Regions from separate parts of the Paenibacillus sp. Y5S-9 genome, predicted to be linked through region 3. Evidence: predicted binding sites of a transcription regulator. Region 3 holds the regulator's gene; each other region holds the start of a gene.
The links. The regulator LexA, encoded in region 3, represses DNA repair genes until DNA is damaged. The targets are predictions, from matches to a motif close to CGAACATATGTTCG.
Positions count from the first base shown of each region.

Region 1 (5,613 bases), 1.4 Mb from region 3:
TGTCCATTCCTTTGCAAATAGATCGTCATCCACTAACTTCTCCCGTTCAAGTCGATCCAGCGTCTCTTCAATTAATGGTGCAGCAAACTCCTTCTGACGAAGTTTCTGACTTAATTCATGGCGTGTTCGCGGCTTATGTTCCAAAAAGCGCAGAGACTGTGAATACGTACGCTGTCGCTCATCAGCTACAACAATTTCTTCAAGGTCCTTCTTCATAAACGTATTGCCTTGAGTCATCCTGTATTTAATCATCACATCTTCAAGAACCGTAATGGAGTGGATGCCAAAAGTGATTCGATAACGAGCTTGCCTGCTCTTCGTTCGTTCTACACGTGTAATAATAAGTTCTTCGTTATCCGGAAATTGGGATAGGCCGTCCTCTTCTGCTTCTTCATATAAATCCTCGTCATGTTGATCCATTCAGGTCTCCCCTTTCATAACATTTTCATTTTGACTACGCCAAGCACATCTTCACATAAAACAGAGAACACTAATACAAAAGGCCGGGGACTCTGCCCGGCCTTTACTCCACAGTTAGCGTGCCAACAGCCCCTGTCCATTGGGACAGGGGCTGTTGGACAGCATGAGCACTCCCCCACTACAATCCATTATCCAGATTGATCCAAGCTCAATCAGATAAGTTTACGGAGTCCAGTGGGAAACACCCTCAGGGCCCTCCCTACAAGGGAGGATTTGAGAGATTACTCGTTGATTTCAAACAATTCTTGTTCTTCTTCTGCTTCTTTTTGTTGCTCTTCACTAGTTGGCGCAGGGACTGCGGTAGTCAAGTTACTAGCTACCCGAATTTTTTGTTCAATGATTTCAGCAATGTCTTTATGCTCTTTCATGAACTGCTTCGCGTTCTCACGGCCTTGTCCTAAACGCTCGCCTTCGTAGGAGTACCATGCACCACTTTTATTAACGATGTCCAGCTCTGTACCAATGTCAATGATACTGCCTTCTCTCGAAATACCCTCGCCATACATGATATCCACTTCCGCTTGTTTAAACGGAGGTGCCACTTTGTTTTTCACAACTTTAATACGAGTACGGTTACCAATCATGTCATTGCCTGATTTGATACTCTCAATACGACGCACATCCAGACGTACTGTGGAATAAAACTTCAGAGCACGACCACCAGGTGTTGTTTCCGGGTTACCAAACATAACGCCGACTTTCTCACGAAGCTGGTTAATGAAGATTGCAATTGTTTTGGATTTGCTGATTGCACCAGACAATTTACGCAGCGCCTGAGACATCAAACGCGCTTGCAAACCAACGTGTGAATCTCCCATTTCGCCTTCAATCTCTGCTTTTGGAACCAATGCGGCTACAGAGTCAATAACGACGATATCTACTGCACCACTGCGTACAAGAGCTTCTGCAATTTCCAGCCCTTGCTCACCCGTATCTGGCTGAGATAGAAGCAATTCGTCAATGTTAACACCCAATTTGCTTGCATATTGAGGATCAAGAGCATGCTCGGCATCGATAAATGCTGCTTGTCCACCAACACGTTGTACTTCAGCAATCGCATGTAATGCGACAGTTGTTTTACCTGAGGATTCAGGTCCATATATTTCAACAATACGGCCTTTAGGCAAGCCGCCTGTTCCTAATGCAATATCCAAAGCCAAGGAACCGCTGGGAATAATTTCCACATTCATATGAGTGGACTCACCCAGTTTCATGATGGATCCTTTACCAAATTGCTTCTCTATTTGACGGAGCGCCATATCAAGCGCGGCACGACGGTCTGACAATAAGCTCACACCCTTTACTGTTTATAAGATAATGATACCTTGTTTTAACACGTTTGCCAAGCTTTTTTTCGAACATACATTCGTTTTTTTTGTAAAGGCTGAGGCGCCTCTTCCTCAAGGAAACTTTCCATTAAACAGAAAAAAGAACCGTAAACAAGGCTGTAAAGCCTAATTCTACGGTTCTTCCGTCTTCCTTAATTATACTTGCTTGGAACTGTAAATGCAATCGAAGCGATTAACTAATCAATCCATCGCCACAAGTTTTTGCCATAAGCGATAGAGGATTGCTTTCGCTGAACGAATGCGTACCGTCTCGCGATTACCATTAATACGCAGCTCATGAATTTCCGTCTCTTTTCCACGTTCAGCAAGAGCGATGAAGACAAGTCCGGGTGGCTTGCGTTCCGAATATCCCGGTCCAGCTACACCGGTAACAGCCAGGCCAAAATCAGCATCGCCAATCATGCGAATCTGCTCAGCAAGCACTTTTGCAACCTCTGGGCTTACCGCCCCAGGTGCATCTTCACCTTCCAGATAATCATGAGGCACATTCAGCAGCTTTTCTTTAATTTCATTGGAGTAACAAACAATTCCACCTTTGAGCATTGAGGCACTTCCGGGTACAGAGGTCAGACTTTGCATGACAAGCCCTCCTGTACAGCTCTCAGCAGCGCTAAGCGTCAGCCCCATGTCAGACATCATGGTTACAATCGTATACTCTATAGGCACATCCTCGTTCGCGTAGAGATGTTCTGTCAAACGCTCACGAATCTGAACCTCCATCGCATCCAGCTTCAGCTTCGCCTCTCCCTCACTCGCAGCCTTCGTGGAGACACGTACCGTAACTTCGCCTTCACTCGCGTAAGGAGCAATCGTAGGGTCTGTCTGCGCGTCAATCAGATCCAATAGTCGATCTTCCAGAGCAGATTCACCAATACCTGCGAATTTCAGCATTCGGGAATAGATCGGCATTTCTTCCGTGAGTACATGCTGGAACAGCCAGGGCTTGACTTCCTGTTCAAACATTGGAATCAGCTCTTTAGGTGGTCCAGGCATCACAACATAATATTTGTCATTATCAGAAATCGCATTTCCTGCCGCAAGGCCCGTTTCATTGGCCAGAGGTGTTCCGCCATCAATAACGATCGCCTGACGTCGGTTATTTTCTGTCATGTCCACATTACGATCTCTGAAAAAGCTCTCAATTTTGTCCATAGCCATTCGATCTGTATGCAGTTTCCGGTTAAGAACAGCTGCCAATGCATCCTTGGTCAGATCATCTTGGGTAGGTCCGATGCCACCGGAAAATAAAATAACGTCTGCACGGCCCTGCGCAATGCGAATAGCTTCGCTAAGTCGGTTCAGGTTATCCCCTACCACCGTTTGGAAATATACATCGATCCCCATCGCAGCCAATTCACGGGATAGGTATCTGGCATTGGTATTGACGATTTGTCCAAGCAGTAGCTCTGTGCCAACTGCAATGATTTCTGCCTTCATTGAGCATCCTCCTGTACACGTGGTGAGTGATCAAAGGGCAATAGGATAATCTCCTATTGCCCCTGACCCAATGCTTCCTTCATGATTACCCATTTAAGAACAAACCATTATGCTTTTGTTAAATGAAGCAAATTTTTGTTTTTGATAAAGTAATCGATACCCGACCAGATGGTAATAAGCGCTGCTGCCCATACCGCGATAATATCGACGTGAATACCCGTGTATGAAAACGGGAAATTGTTCAACAGCAACAGCACAATCGCCACAATCTGCACTACAGTCTTCAGCTTGCCCCAAGCACTAGCGGCAACAACCGAACCATCCAGCAATGCAATTTGACGCAAGCCGGTAACTGCGAATTCACGACTAATAATAACAACTGCAATCCAGGAATCCAGCTTGCCCATCTCCACAAGCGAGATCAAAACTGCAGTAACCAGCAGCTTGTCTGCGAGCGGATCAAGCAGTTTCCCCAGATTGGTAACCATGTTATTTTTCCGCGCAAGGTATCCGTCAATTCCATCTGTGCTTGCGGCGATGATAAAAATAACAGCAGCAATCAGTTGATTATACGGAAGCGAAAAGCTTCCAAGCTGCAACGGCTCTGGATAAAATGGGAAATCCACAAGCAGGAACACCATCAAAAAAGGGATTAAGCAAATTCGTGCAAGCGTAATCCGGTTGGGTAAATTCACAAGACGCCCTCCCTCATATCCTCCATTACTCCAAACAATCATCATAATCCCGTTATCATCATCCGGAACATGAAATGTACAGTTTCAATGTCAATCCGTATTAACATGATCCCACTATGTAGAAACGCAAAAAATAAAGTCAACCGCTCAAAAGCAAAACCGCTTTAAACGTTCCGGTGACTTCCAGAAGATGTACTGCTTTTCACAAAGTCAGCAAACGATGAGGACTGGACTTGATGCATGACTGCCAGCAATGCACACTTAGTATAATATACGCCCAATACCGTGTCAAAAAACACTTTTGCTACAAAAAGGCCATATTACTTGAAATTTGTATATTGCAAATCCAGAGGCAGGTTAGCACCATTTAGCAACTGCATAACAGCTTGCAAATCATTTTTACTCTTACCAGTTACCCGGAGTTGGTCTCCCTGAATCTGGCTCTTCACCTTCATCTTGGAATCCCGAATCAGGATATTGATTTTCTTGGCGATGTCCTGATCAATCCCCTGTTTAAAATTCAAACGCTGGCGGACTGTACCAGAAGACGCTGGCTCTACCTTTGCGTAATCAATGTTTTTCAATGGTAGACCACGCTTCGCCATTTTGGATTGCAGCACGTCAATGACAGCCTTGAGTTTGGTCTCATCATCAGATACGATCGTTAACGCATCCTTATCCAGTTTCAGGCTGCTCTTGCTGCCCTTGAAGTCATAACGAGTGCCAATTTCCTTCTCGGTTTGTGTAACGGCATTTGTCAGTTCTTGCAAGTCCATTTTGGACACGATATCAAATGAATTTTCTGAGCTCAAACCAGTCACCCTTTCAGTTAATCGTATGTTCTGTAACATTATAGAGGATACCTTAAGCAAAAGTCTAATTTCAAGCTGTTTTACACAAAGAAAAAAGCATTTTTGGCTTCCACTTCAAGTGGCTGCCAAAAATGCTTGCTGGTCCAGCTTCCAACCTAATAGCGGCTGCGGTTGGGCTGTCTGAACATATCAAGCACACCCAAAAGCACATGTGCAAGTCCAAAACCCAATATTCCGTAACCCCAAGCACTTGGAGTCAGGTAATAACCCAGGAGGCTGACAATGATCCCTAAACCTGTTACGATCCAGCTGACTGTCACAGCCATCCACCTCACTTCACCAAAAGTTAACTGCAAGTTAAGACACGGTTATTGTCTCCTGCAGTTGACCCGGTTATTCGCTACCCGTGGTACCCCCTGTACCGTCCGTTGATCCATTTTCAACACCTGTAGAAGAAGTAGTACTACTGCTACTGTCTTCACCAAGCTTCAAACGGATCCGATTGGTCGCCTTGCCATCCGTTACAACTTGCCCGCCAACCTCAATCGTGGTCGCTGCAGCGTAACCGGACTTAATATACATGCCTGCACTATCCAACTCAAAGGTATAGCTGTCACCTTCGGCTGTGTTACCATACTCCAACTTCTCTCCACTGGAGTTTTCGCCTTTGTACACTTCCAGCCAGCTATGACCTGTTGCTTTGATCGTGACCGTTACAGGTTGCCCTGCACTACCGTTAACTTTAAAGTTCGTAATATTTCCTGATTTCCCATCTTCCGCAACAGTCACATTAGACGGTGAATTGTCAGTTGGTTCTACCTCAGTTTCATCCGTCTGTCC
Region 1 is NZ_CP145887.1:2,610,349-2,615,961, reverse strand. It holds gene V6669_RS11700 (regulatory protein RecX) at 1-420, opposite strand, end outside; gene recA (recombinase RecA) at 702-1,766, opposite strand; gene V6669_RS11690 (competence/damage-inducible protein A) at 2,010-3,266, opposite strand; gene pgsA (CDP-diacylglycerol--glycerol-3-phosphate 3-phosphatidyltransferase) at 3,374-3,961, opposite strand; gene V6669_RS11680 (YajQ family cyclic di-GMP-binding protein) at 4,282-4,773, opposite strand; gene V6669_RS11675 (hypothetical protein) at 4,929-5,099, opposite strand; gene V6669_RS11670 (RodZ domain-containing protein) at 5,167-5,613, opposite strand, start outside.
Region 1: the regulator LexA is predicted to act here: its motif matches at 1,836-1,849, upstream of recA (recombinase RecA).

Region 2 (5,613 bases), 830 kb from region 3:
TGCCGTTTGCCGATTGCAACAGCGGGTTATGCACATGGAAATACAACGTTCCTCCCGGCATAGCCGTTTCCCCAAGCCATTCCTCGGCAGCACTAAGCAGCACCTCCAGATAGGTGAGCATCTGCAACGACAGACCATAGTACACTTCATGTAACTTGAGGTCCGTCTGGCTTGATTTATAGTCAATGACACGCAAGAGCAGACCATTCTCGCCTTCTGCCACATCCACACGGTCAATCCGACCCACGATCTCCATCACACATCCGTTCTCCAGTTCAAAACGTAGTGGCGGCAGTGTTTTATCCGGTCCAAAATCAAGCTCCAGCCCAATCGGTTCAAAACTTCCACGTCTGGACTGTTCACCGAGAATAACGGATGCCCGACTAACAATGTCCTTCAACTTACGGAAAATATAACCGTATCGCTTGGTGCTTAGCAAAATCTCCCCTTGCAGCTGTGGTGCAATCTGCTCCACAGTTTGCTCGGCTTCCTGACGGCATTGGTCTGGAGTCAAACTGCCCCAACTACGATTTTCTTCGCGCAACCGCATAGCCAGCTGGCTTAGTGCAGCATGAAACAGCTGTCCGATATCAGGAGCCTGAAGGCGGTACAATTGCCGTTCTTTGAGGCGTAGCCCATGCGAAGCAAAATGAGAGAACGGACAGGCTACGAACCGCTCCATTCGCGAGACACTCGTCCTTACCTCTGTGCCATACAGTCTGCGACTGGTGGCTGTCCGAAGTGGTAATGCCCGATTACGATAAAAGATCGATCCCATCAACCGCTCCAGTTGAGGTCTGCTTGTCTCCCGAGATACATGCCAATTGTAGACCGCCCACCACATTTCAGGGATGTCTTCTCCGCGGCGCCATTTGCGCAATTGTCCAATGAGCGTAGACAGACTCTGACCTGGATGGGTGACATAGGACCAATGCGCTTCTTCCGAGTTCGCAACCGGTGGTTGAGCGAGCAATGGCTGTTCTTGTAGACCAAACATCTTCCGTACATGGCGGACAATCTCGGAAGGAAGCAGTGTTTTCCCCTCATCATCAGCAACAGGGTAACTCAGCCACAACTGGCTGCTTGCCGCTGTAAGTGCCGTATAGATCAGGAAACGTTCATCCAGCATCTGCCTTGTTGCACCTGGTCCAAGTGCCACGCCTCTTTCCGTCAGTAACGATCTCTCCAGTTCCGTTAATACGCCATCATCCTGAGGTACGGCAGGTAATTCACCATCAACCGCGCCGAGGATAAATACGTATTTGATGTCCTGAAGGCGTGTACGGTCCATGGAACCCACCAATACTTGATCAAGTGCTGGTGGTACCAGACCCAGCTTCAGTTCCGTCAATCCGGTCTCGATCATTCCGGCAAACAGCGTGATATCCAGCCGTTCATTCCCCATCATATCGACCATCTGATCCAATAAATCCAGCACAGCTCCCCACATCTGCCGATGTTCTCTCGACCGTTCGGGGTCACCCTGAGCCTTAGCTTCAGCAGACATATTCTCCAGCTTCCATGGAATCTCAGCATCTTCCAGCAGTCTGTATAGTGCCTCGCATTGGGCTTTAGCTGTCTTTGCCTTTTTCATCCGTTTCTCAAAAACACCCAAGGAATCTGTAATGACCGTTCGGCAGCTCTCCATTAAGGAAAGCATCTGGTCCCGTCCTCGACTCCGACCATCCTGACCGTTGTCTTCCAGCGACAGGCTTGGTACATACTTCCACGGTTTGCCGTCAGTCCAGCGATACCCGTGAATACCACAAGCCAGTACATAATTCTCAAGCTGGTCCATATCTTCACGAGTGATGGAACCATCACGCGGAAGCAACAGATCCGTTTTGACACAGCGAAATACATCCTCGTAACGCCAGTGGCGCCGAACAATATCCAGTGCGGAACGGATAAACTCGGATAATGGATGATGAAGTTCATTTCTTCTGCGGTCCAGAAAGACGGGTACGTCATAATCCCTGAATAGAGATTCAGCTATATCAGCGTAGGTATCCAACTGACGAACAAGTACCGCCATATCCCGATAACGCGCACCTTCGTTTTGCGCCAGACGCCGCATCTCACGCAGTGCTCCCTCCATCTCAGCTCGTCGGTTCTCCGCTGCAACCAGTCGGATTCCGGAATCAAGGCCATCACTTTTCCAACGAATTCGGCGGTCGAAACCAGCCTCCAGATGAGCAAGTCCCGGACGATCCTTGTATCTCGGTGGAATCTCCGAATCTAGCACGGTTATATCGCTCGGTACACCCAGTTCGTCAGCCATCCCTTTGAGACGCGCGTAGGCACTTGCCGTAGGATAAAACAGTTCCAGTTCTCCAGGCAGTGCGCCGTGATCATAAGGACGATCCAATGTCAGTGCAATGGTCACGGAAGAGGACTGCAACATCAGCCGACCGATCACACTCATCTCCTGTGGTGTGAATCCCTGAAAACCATCAATCCAGATCTGGGCATCCTGCAGCAATGCACTTTCCGACAAACGATCTGTCAGCTCGGTCAACGTGTCTTCATCATCAATATATAAATTGGTCAGTTCCTGTTCATAGTCACGATATATCAGATTCAAGTCATGCAACTTGTCCTCCAGAATTGGCGAAGTGGACGAGATATTCCCTCCAGACAGCCCTTCTTCCAGCAATGATGGATCAACTTCATAACGTTTAAATTCACTATATAAATCATTTAATTCGCCTATAAAACCCAGCTGGCTGCCGGATGCACCAAACAGCTTCAATTCTTCCTTACGGCGCTGGATGACTTTGTAAAGCAGCATTTTTTTTCCTTCGGCTCCGATCGGAATACGAGCAGAACCACCTGCTTCTTGCATTACACGATAGGCTAAACGGCGAAAGCCGAGCACTTCTGCACGCATGGTACCTTTAATTGCTCCAGAAGACACCAATGCCTGCTCTGTTCGAAAAGAACTCTGTTCGGGAACGAGTACAATTAAAGGTTTACCTTGTGGCTCCTTTTGAAGCAGGGATGTAATTTCCCGGGTAATCAGCGAGCTTTTACCGCTGCCTGCCCGGCCAATAACAAAACGAACGGACATGTCTAATCCTCCAAACCACACGTACAAGATTTTAATTCCCAGTATAACATATCTGACTTGGTTCGGAACATACGTTTGCCACTATTCGGTAAAACCGGAGATCATCTCCGTTAACACAGCAAAACAGCAAAAAGCCCGCAGCTATCACACTGTGGACTTTTGACTTGATCTATACTTGATTGGAACGGAAATCATACAATTAATTCTTTTTACTGCGCACTTCGAAAATAGCAAATTTCAAGTAATGTCCTTCATCCACGCCCAAAATTTGCGGGTGATCCTTACCGGCTGCTTTCCAGTCGATCAGACGAAGCACTTTGCCTGCATCTTCTGCTGCATCCGCAATCGTGTCCAAGAAAAGGTCAGGACGCATGTGATACGAACAGCTCGCTGTTACCAAATATCCGCCCTCATTAACCAGTTTCATTCCTTGCAGATTGATATCCTTATATCCACGGCATGCACCTTTGACTGCTGATTTCGTTTTGGCAAATGCAGGAGGATCGAGGATGACCACATCAAATGTTTTACCGCCAGCTGCCAGCGCTTTGGATGTATCCACTTTCTGTTCGCCTGCACGTGCACGTGTGGTACGTTCATCCAGCCCCTTCACTTGTTCACGCAAGTACTGGAATGCATCAGCAACTACAAATTCGACCCGGTCGGTAAAACCGTTCAGCTCCACATTTGTTCGTGCACTCTCAATGGCATGCTCCGAAATATCAAGACAAGTCACTTTTTTGGCTCCATACTTGCAAGCATTCAACGTAAAGCTGCCCGTGTGTGAGAAACACTCCAGTACAGTAGCACCGTCCCAATAAGGGAATGTAACTACCTTACCGCTTTTATTCACAGGCAAGAGCTGCTCTGTGCCATCCTGCTCAGTCGTTTGAAGTGTGATTCCACTCTTGTAGCCCCAACCCTTCATGAGCGGTTCGATGGCTGCACGATTCTCACGTTGGTCGAAGAAGTAACCTGTCTTCTGCCCTTCCACGATATCCACTTTAATGAGTAGTCCATTCTCTGTAACGGTGACATGTCGTGGGCACTCTCCGTACAGCGGACCTTTGGTCTGCTCCAAACCTTCGAGTTCACGAATTGAGACATCACTGCGCTCATATATGCCTTCCGGCTGCATTACTTCAATGAGCGCCTGTACAATCGCTTCACGGCAACGATCCATGCCAAGTGTAAGCAACTGTACAACGAGGATGCTGCCGAATCGATCAACGATCAATCCTGGCAGAAAATCAGCTTCTCCGTAAACGAGACGGTATGCCTCTCCATCCTGGATAAAACGTTCCCGATGACGCAAGCAATCACGGAAACGTGCTGCAAAAAACGCGGTGTCCATCTGTTCGGACTCCAGCGGTTGATAAGCTACAACTCTTACTGTGATTTGAGATGCAGGATTGTAATAACCTGTCGCCAGATAGCGACCTTGATGATTCAATACATTGACCAGATCTCCCGGTTCCGGGTTTCCGTCAACAGAGGCAATTTCATTGTTAAATATCCATGGATGGGCATGTTCAAGTCGCTTTTTGCGACTGCGTTCGAGTGTAACTGATGGCAAGGTAGATCCACTTCTTTCATAGTTAGTTGAAAAGATAGGTTTGGTACAAAGGAGACGCTACGGCGACGAATTGTTCCTCTGATCGCTGTTATCCCCAGATTTTTTTGATTCCCTTTCTTAAAGGGAAAATCCGGGGATAAAGGCGAGCGCTTCGCTTCTTCGGTAACAATTTCGTCTTCTTCGCTACGTTTGCACGAATCACCGTATCTTTCGAATTGTGTTTGGGTAGTGAAGACGCATTTCCGGACTTTTGGAATTGAGGGGCCGATAATGTAGGTCGCTTCCCTATGAATTCCTTTAGGCTTGTCATGGTTGTCTTTTCTTACTCATAGGATGAGTTAAGGAACCGGACGGAAGGAATGATATTTTTATGTTTAGAGATGTGATATTGCCCCTACTCTATGGGCTTATTATCTTTTTTGGTGGCATGAAGCTGATGGAGACGGCCTTGCAGCGCATGGCAGGGCCCATGTTGGCAGGTTGGCTCAATCGCGCCACCTCTGCTCCATGGAAAGGCATGGCCTTCAGTGCAGGTGCAACGGCCTTGTTACAGAGCAGTACTGCGGTCACCGTGCTCACCATTGGACTGGCTAATGCCAGATTAATTACCTATGGACGCACACTCGGCATCATCCTTGGCACCAACATCGGGACATGTCTGACGACGGAGCTGGTGGGATTGCAGATCGGACGTGCTTCCCTGCCGCTACTCGTCCTGTCGCTAACGGGCTGGGCCATGTTTGTTGTTCTTGGTGAACGCAATCTGGTCGCTCCTGAACGCACACGCCGGACTCTGTTTAACATACAGTACAGCTTCCTCGCAGCTGCGGGATTTGCACTTGTTATGACAGGCATTCAGGTGATGCAATCCATTGCTTTACCCTTGCGGAGCATGGGCGTATTTCAATGGTTTCTCGACCGCTCGGCAGACAGCTTGTGGTGGGGCTTCCTGGCAGGTGCCTGTCTG
Region 2 is NZ_CP145887.1:4,876,584-4,882,196, forward strand. It holds gene addB (helicase-exonuclease AddAB subunit AddB) at 1-3,070, opposite strand, end outside; gene V6669_RS21560 (class I SAM-dependent rRNA methyltransferase) at 3,270-4,646, opposite strand; gene V6669_RS21565 (Na/Pi symporter) at 5,017-5,613, shown strand, end outside.
Region 2: the regulator LexA is predicted to act here: its motif matches at 3,135-3,148, upstream of addB (helicase-exonuclease AddAB subunit AddB).

Region 3 (5,613 bases):
TTCATTCTTTCAAAATTCCAACCATCGTCCAATATATACAAATGGATGTTTCATTTGTATGTTGAAAGTTTCATATAGAAGAGGTATACTTTAATTAAATTTTGAGCAATTTAATTTTAAATAATTAATTGGAGATGTTAATATGGATCAAGCAAAACAATTAGTGACAGAACAACGTACATTTTTTTATACAGGACAAACTAAAAATATCGAGTATCGGACTAATGCGCTTAAACAGCTTAGAAAAGGAATTGAAAAGTATCAGCAACGGATTCAAGATGCACTTCGGGCAGATTTGAACAAATCAGAGGCGGAAGCTTACGGTTCAGAGATTCGTATTGTTTTGGGTGAACTGGATTTTGCATTAGAACACCTGCAGGAATGGGCTTCACCTAAACAAGTCCCAACCAATCCGGCTATGCCGGATGGGGTGAGCACCATTTACCCTGAACCATACGGAGTGGCGCTTATTATTGCACCTTGGAACTATCCTTTCCAATTGGCCTTCGGTCCACTGATTGGAGCAATTGCAGCCGGTAACTGTGCAGTTATCAAGCCTTCTGAATTAACACCAGCCGTATCTCGTCTAACGTATGATCTGATTCAGGAGATCTTCCCTCAGGAGTATATCGCCGTTATGGAAGGGGAAGTCGAGGCCAGCACAGCATTGTTGAAAGAGAAGTTTGATTATATTTTCTTCACAGGAAGCACAGGTGTTGGTCGCATTGTTATGAAGGCAGCTGCGGAGCACTTGACTCCTGTAACTCTTGAGTTGGGCGGTAAAAGTCCTGCTATTGTCCATAGCGATGCAGATCTGAAGCTGGTGGCTCAGCGTATTGTTCGTGGTAAGTTCCTGAATGCAGGCCAAACTTGCGTTGCTCCGGATTATTTGCTTGTACATGAACAAGTTCATGATGAATTGATCAATCTGATTGGTGCAGAGATCAAAGATAAATTTGGAGATGATGTGTTACAGAACACTGATTTCCCGCATATTGTCAATGCTCGTAACTTTGATCGGTTATCGAAATTCCTCACAGATGGCAAAACGCTGATAGGTGGACGATCTGTACGTGAGCAGTTGCTGATTGAGCCGACTGTACTTGGAGATGTGAACTGGGAATCAGCTGTAATGCAAGAAGAGATCTTCGGTCCGATTCTTCCTGTATTTACGTACAGTGACTTGAACCCTATGCTGGATGAGATTGTTCGCCGGCCAAAACCATTGGCGTTATATCTCTTCACACAGGATGAGCAACTGCAGGAACAGGTTCTGAATCAAGTATCCTTCGGTGGGGGATGTATTAATGACACACTTTCTCATATGACATCACATTATCTCCCGTTTGGTGGTGTAGGAGAGAGCGGTATGGGCTCATATCACGGGCAACAGAGCTTTGATGTGTTCTCGCACCACAAGAGTGTTCTGAAACGCAGTGAATAATTAGCCGTTAAAATAACATAAACATGAAAAAAAAGAGGTTGTCCTGTTGATCAGGACAACCTCTTTCGTATTTCATTACATCTAGTTTTGTTGCTCATGTTAAATATTAATGAATATCTCGGAAAAGGCCAATGACTTTACCCAGAATACTAACGTGTTTCAAACGTAAAGGTTCGAAGGTCGCATTCTCCGGTTGAAGGCGAATGTGATCTTTCTCTTTATAGAACGTTTTCACTGTAGCTTCATCGTCTTCAGTCATTGCAACAACGATATCACCGTTATCAGCAGTTTGCTGTTGACGGACAATAACGTAATCTCCGTTAACGATTCCAGCTTCCACCATACTATCTCCGACTACCGAAAGCATAAACACTTTCTGTTCGCCTACATAATGTGTCGGAAGAGGGAAATAGTCTTCAATGTTCTCGGTTGCAGTGATTGGAACCCCGGCTGTAACCTTACCAACGACAGGAATACGTGCAACGCTATGAGCAAATTGATGAGAATGCTCAGATTCTTCCTGGCTCAAAAGCTCAATGGCTCTTGGCTTGGTAGGGTCGCGTCGGATCAAACCTTTTTTCTCCAAACGATCCAAATGTCCATGTACTGTTGAGCTGGAAGCCAGTCCAACAGCTTCACCAATTTCCCGTACGGAAGGAGGATACCCCTTCAACCGGACTTCATTTCGTATAAACTCCAGAATAGCCTGCTGCCTGCTGGATATCTTCGACATACCGTATCAACCCCATTTTAGTAACGTTTGGGAAAATTATAACATAGAACCTCCGTTCGTACAAACATAAGTTCTAAATAAAATGGCATTAAATCAGTATTTTTTAACTTTTAGAACCGAATTTGTCCAAAAGGCAGAGCATAATACTGCAAATACTTTGCAAATGCTTTGCAAAAGAACTTCATTAAGATATTTCTCCTTCAAAAAAGAAGCGAACAATTGTTCTAAAAATCTATTGAACAAAACAAGTGTTCGTGTTATATTGATTTCAACAGATAGGAACAAACGTTTGGAGGCGGGTATTTAATGAGATATTCTACTTATCAAAGCATTTATGAACCAATGAATTCGGAACTGGTGAAGTCTAACATAGGGAACTACAAGAAGGTTTTAGCACGTTTCAAGATTTCTTCATGGATGTTAAAGGTAGCCATTACTTCTTTGATTATATTTATTGGATGCAGCACTGTTTTAACTGTATTTGCTGGCAATGAGAATGATGTTCTACCTGGAGGAAAGATAGCCGTTTCACAAGGGGAAACATTATGGAGTATTTCTTTGGAACATAAACCGACGAATATGGATACACGTATTTATATAGAAGCAATTAAGAAAGTGAATCAACTTCATACAACTTCCATCCAAGTGGGACAAGTACTAGCTCTACCGCAATTTGCAGAATAAAATGCACATCAATGAGTGTTAACGCGTGTCAGCTTGACAAGCTGCCTTTATCATGGCAAAGTTAATATGACTTTGTATTTTTGGAGGGGACAAGCTTGGATATAGATAGTCTGGTAGCACGCATTAACGAATTGGCTCGTAAGCAAAAGTCCACTGGATTGTCGGAGGAAGAACTTGCTGAACGTGCCGAGCTAAGAGAGATTTATTTGAGTAATATTCGCAGCAATTTCAGACAACAACTGGATACCATTGAGATTGTTGATGATGAGAATGACAAAGGCCACCAAGGCAAACTCAAACACTAACGAAACCTAATGATATCATTATGATATTTAGGTTTCTTCCTGTTATTTTGAGTGTGCAATTTATAGGGGGAAATGTTGGTTTGCAATTATGTAAGCCGATACAAAGACACATAAGGGGGATTCTCATGTCGCGTTCGTTCGAGAGAACGGTTAAGAAAAATTCCAAGCAGTTAAATCAGCAACGCAAAAAAAGTGGTCAACCAATCACAGGTACACCAGGTGAAGAAGTCTTTAAGGGACGCAGCCTGTTGTTCCCTATATTTTTGATCGGTCTCGCCTTTTTGTATCTGTTTATGAGCACGTTCCTTGTGCAAGCTCCGATGACAACCTGGGACTGGGTGACGATGCTGCTTTACGTATTTTTGGCAGTCATCTTCATGCTTCGCCGTCCATACATCAAGATTAGCAGTAATCGGATTATAACGACGAAGGGTAATCGTGAACGTTCAATCGGGGTTGACGATATTGTCAAATTCAGAATTGAACCAGGTACAGTTGTTATCGAACATAACAGTCGCGGAAAAAGATGGGTGTTTACCAAGTTATTGAACCGTTACGATACAGATGCGATTGCAGAACGTTTGCTGAAGTTTGCAAAAGCACACCAAATCACCGTGGAAACCGTCGAAAAGTAATTATTGCATAAAGGGGTAGATGATCGGAATGGCGTTAAAAGCGATTTTGTTCGACCTAGATGATACTTTATTATGGGATGAGCGTAGTGTTCGAGAAGCTTTTCATGAGACTTGTCTAATCGCAGCGAAAGAGACTGGGGTTAAACCAGAAGAACTTGAAGAAGCTGTTCGTAATGAGGCACGTGGACTGTATGAATCATATGAAACCTTTCCTTTTACCAAAATGATTGGAATCAATCCGTTTGAAGGCCTTTGGGCTAACTTTACTGGTGGGGATCAACCTGAGTTCCGTCAGTTGGAACAGCTTGCTCCAGTTTACCGTAAAGAATCCTGGCGTCGTGGCTTGTTGAAGTTGGGTATAGATCGGGAAGATCTTGCTGAACAACTGGCCGCACAGTTTGGAGTAGAACGGAGATCCAGACCACATGTATACGAAGAAACGATGGATACCTTGCGCCAGTTACAAGGAAAGTACAAACTGTTGTTGTTAACGAACGGTTGTCCTGCTTTGCAACAAGAGAAGTTGGATGGTGTACCTGAATTGACTCCTTTCTTTGATGAGATTATTATCTCGGGTAACTTCGGAAAAGGAAAACCAGATCCGTCGATATTTGAACATGCTTTGAATAAACTGGGTGTTAAACCCGAAGAGAGCATGATGGTTGGAGACAAGTTAACGACTGATATTCGTGGTGCTTTATCATCTGGCATCCAATCCGTATGGATTAACCGTGAGCATAAGACCAACAATGAAACGTATGCGCCAGACCATGAAATAACGCATTTATCGGAATTAAATCAGCTTATTGCTAATTTCTAAGCAGATCAGCTATAACATCTTTCCTCAGCACCCTGAAACATTGGAAGCTTCAATGAACGATAATGTCGTTCTTGAAGTTACCAATGTTTTTTTATTTGAGCTTGTTGACTAAATTACCTTGTTAAAAGAGATCTCCATTTTTTTTTACTAAAAGTTATTGAAATTAGGGGGATGCTGGATTAGAATATAACTAACATACTAGTATGACTAGTATTTAGATTGTCCTAAAGCAATTTCTTTTTGACTTACTTCATTAAAATGGAAGCAGGGAGTTATTGCTAATTATTTTATATTGATTGTAAGCGCTTAATATTTTGAAAAAGCTTCTTTTGATTTGGAGATCACACCACTTAGTAAGTGCTAATTAATGATGTGAAGCACCTTGGATTGTGTGAGTCTACATAATACATCAAATTGATATCGCTTACATTTGGCAATTGTCTATTTCGTAGTGGGGGTGAAGTTGAAGGATTGGTTGTCTTCTACAAGAGGAGAAACGATGGGAGTTGTACATGAATTACTCTTACTTATCAAGTCCTGGATCGGAGTGAAAACACATGGAGTCGGAAACCGCTAAAACAACGTTAACCATGACATCTTTACGTAAAGAAAGCAGATTACGAACGGCAGCAACCTTGTTTCGCAAAGACTGGCAGTTGTATTCACTATTAATCCTTCCCATCATCTATCTCCTTATTTTTAAATATGGGCCGATGATTGGTAATGTGATTGCGTTCAGACGTTTTGTTCCAGGGGGAAGTATATTTGGAGAAACGTGGGTTGGATTAAGATACTTCAAAATGTTCATTGAGGACCCTACCTTCTGGAGAGTATTTGGTAATACGCTGATGTTAGGCGGACTTGCGTTGCTCTTTACATTCCCGGTTCCAATCATTTTTGCCTTGATGCTTAACGAAGTGAAGAGTAAACGATTCAAAAAGTTTGTACAGACCGCGTCTTATCTGCCTCATTTTCTGTCCATCGTTATCGTT
Region 3 is NZ_CP145887.1:4,043,931-4,049,543, reverse strand. It holds gene V6669_RS17825 (aldehyde dehydrogenase) at 143-1,444, shown strand; gene lexA (transcriptional repressor LexA) at 1,551-2,177, opposite strand; gene V6669_RS17815 (LysM peptidoglycan-binding domain-containing protein) at 2,484-2,861, shown strand; gene V6669_RS17810 (DUF896 domain-containing protein) at 2,957-3,166, shown strand; gene V6669_RS17805 (hypothetical protein) at 3,292-3,801, shown strand; gene V6669_RS17800 (HAD family hydrolase) at 3,830-4,621, shown strand; gene V6669_RS17795 (ABC transporter permease subunit) at 5,179-5,613, shown strand, end outside.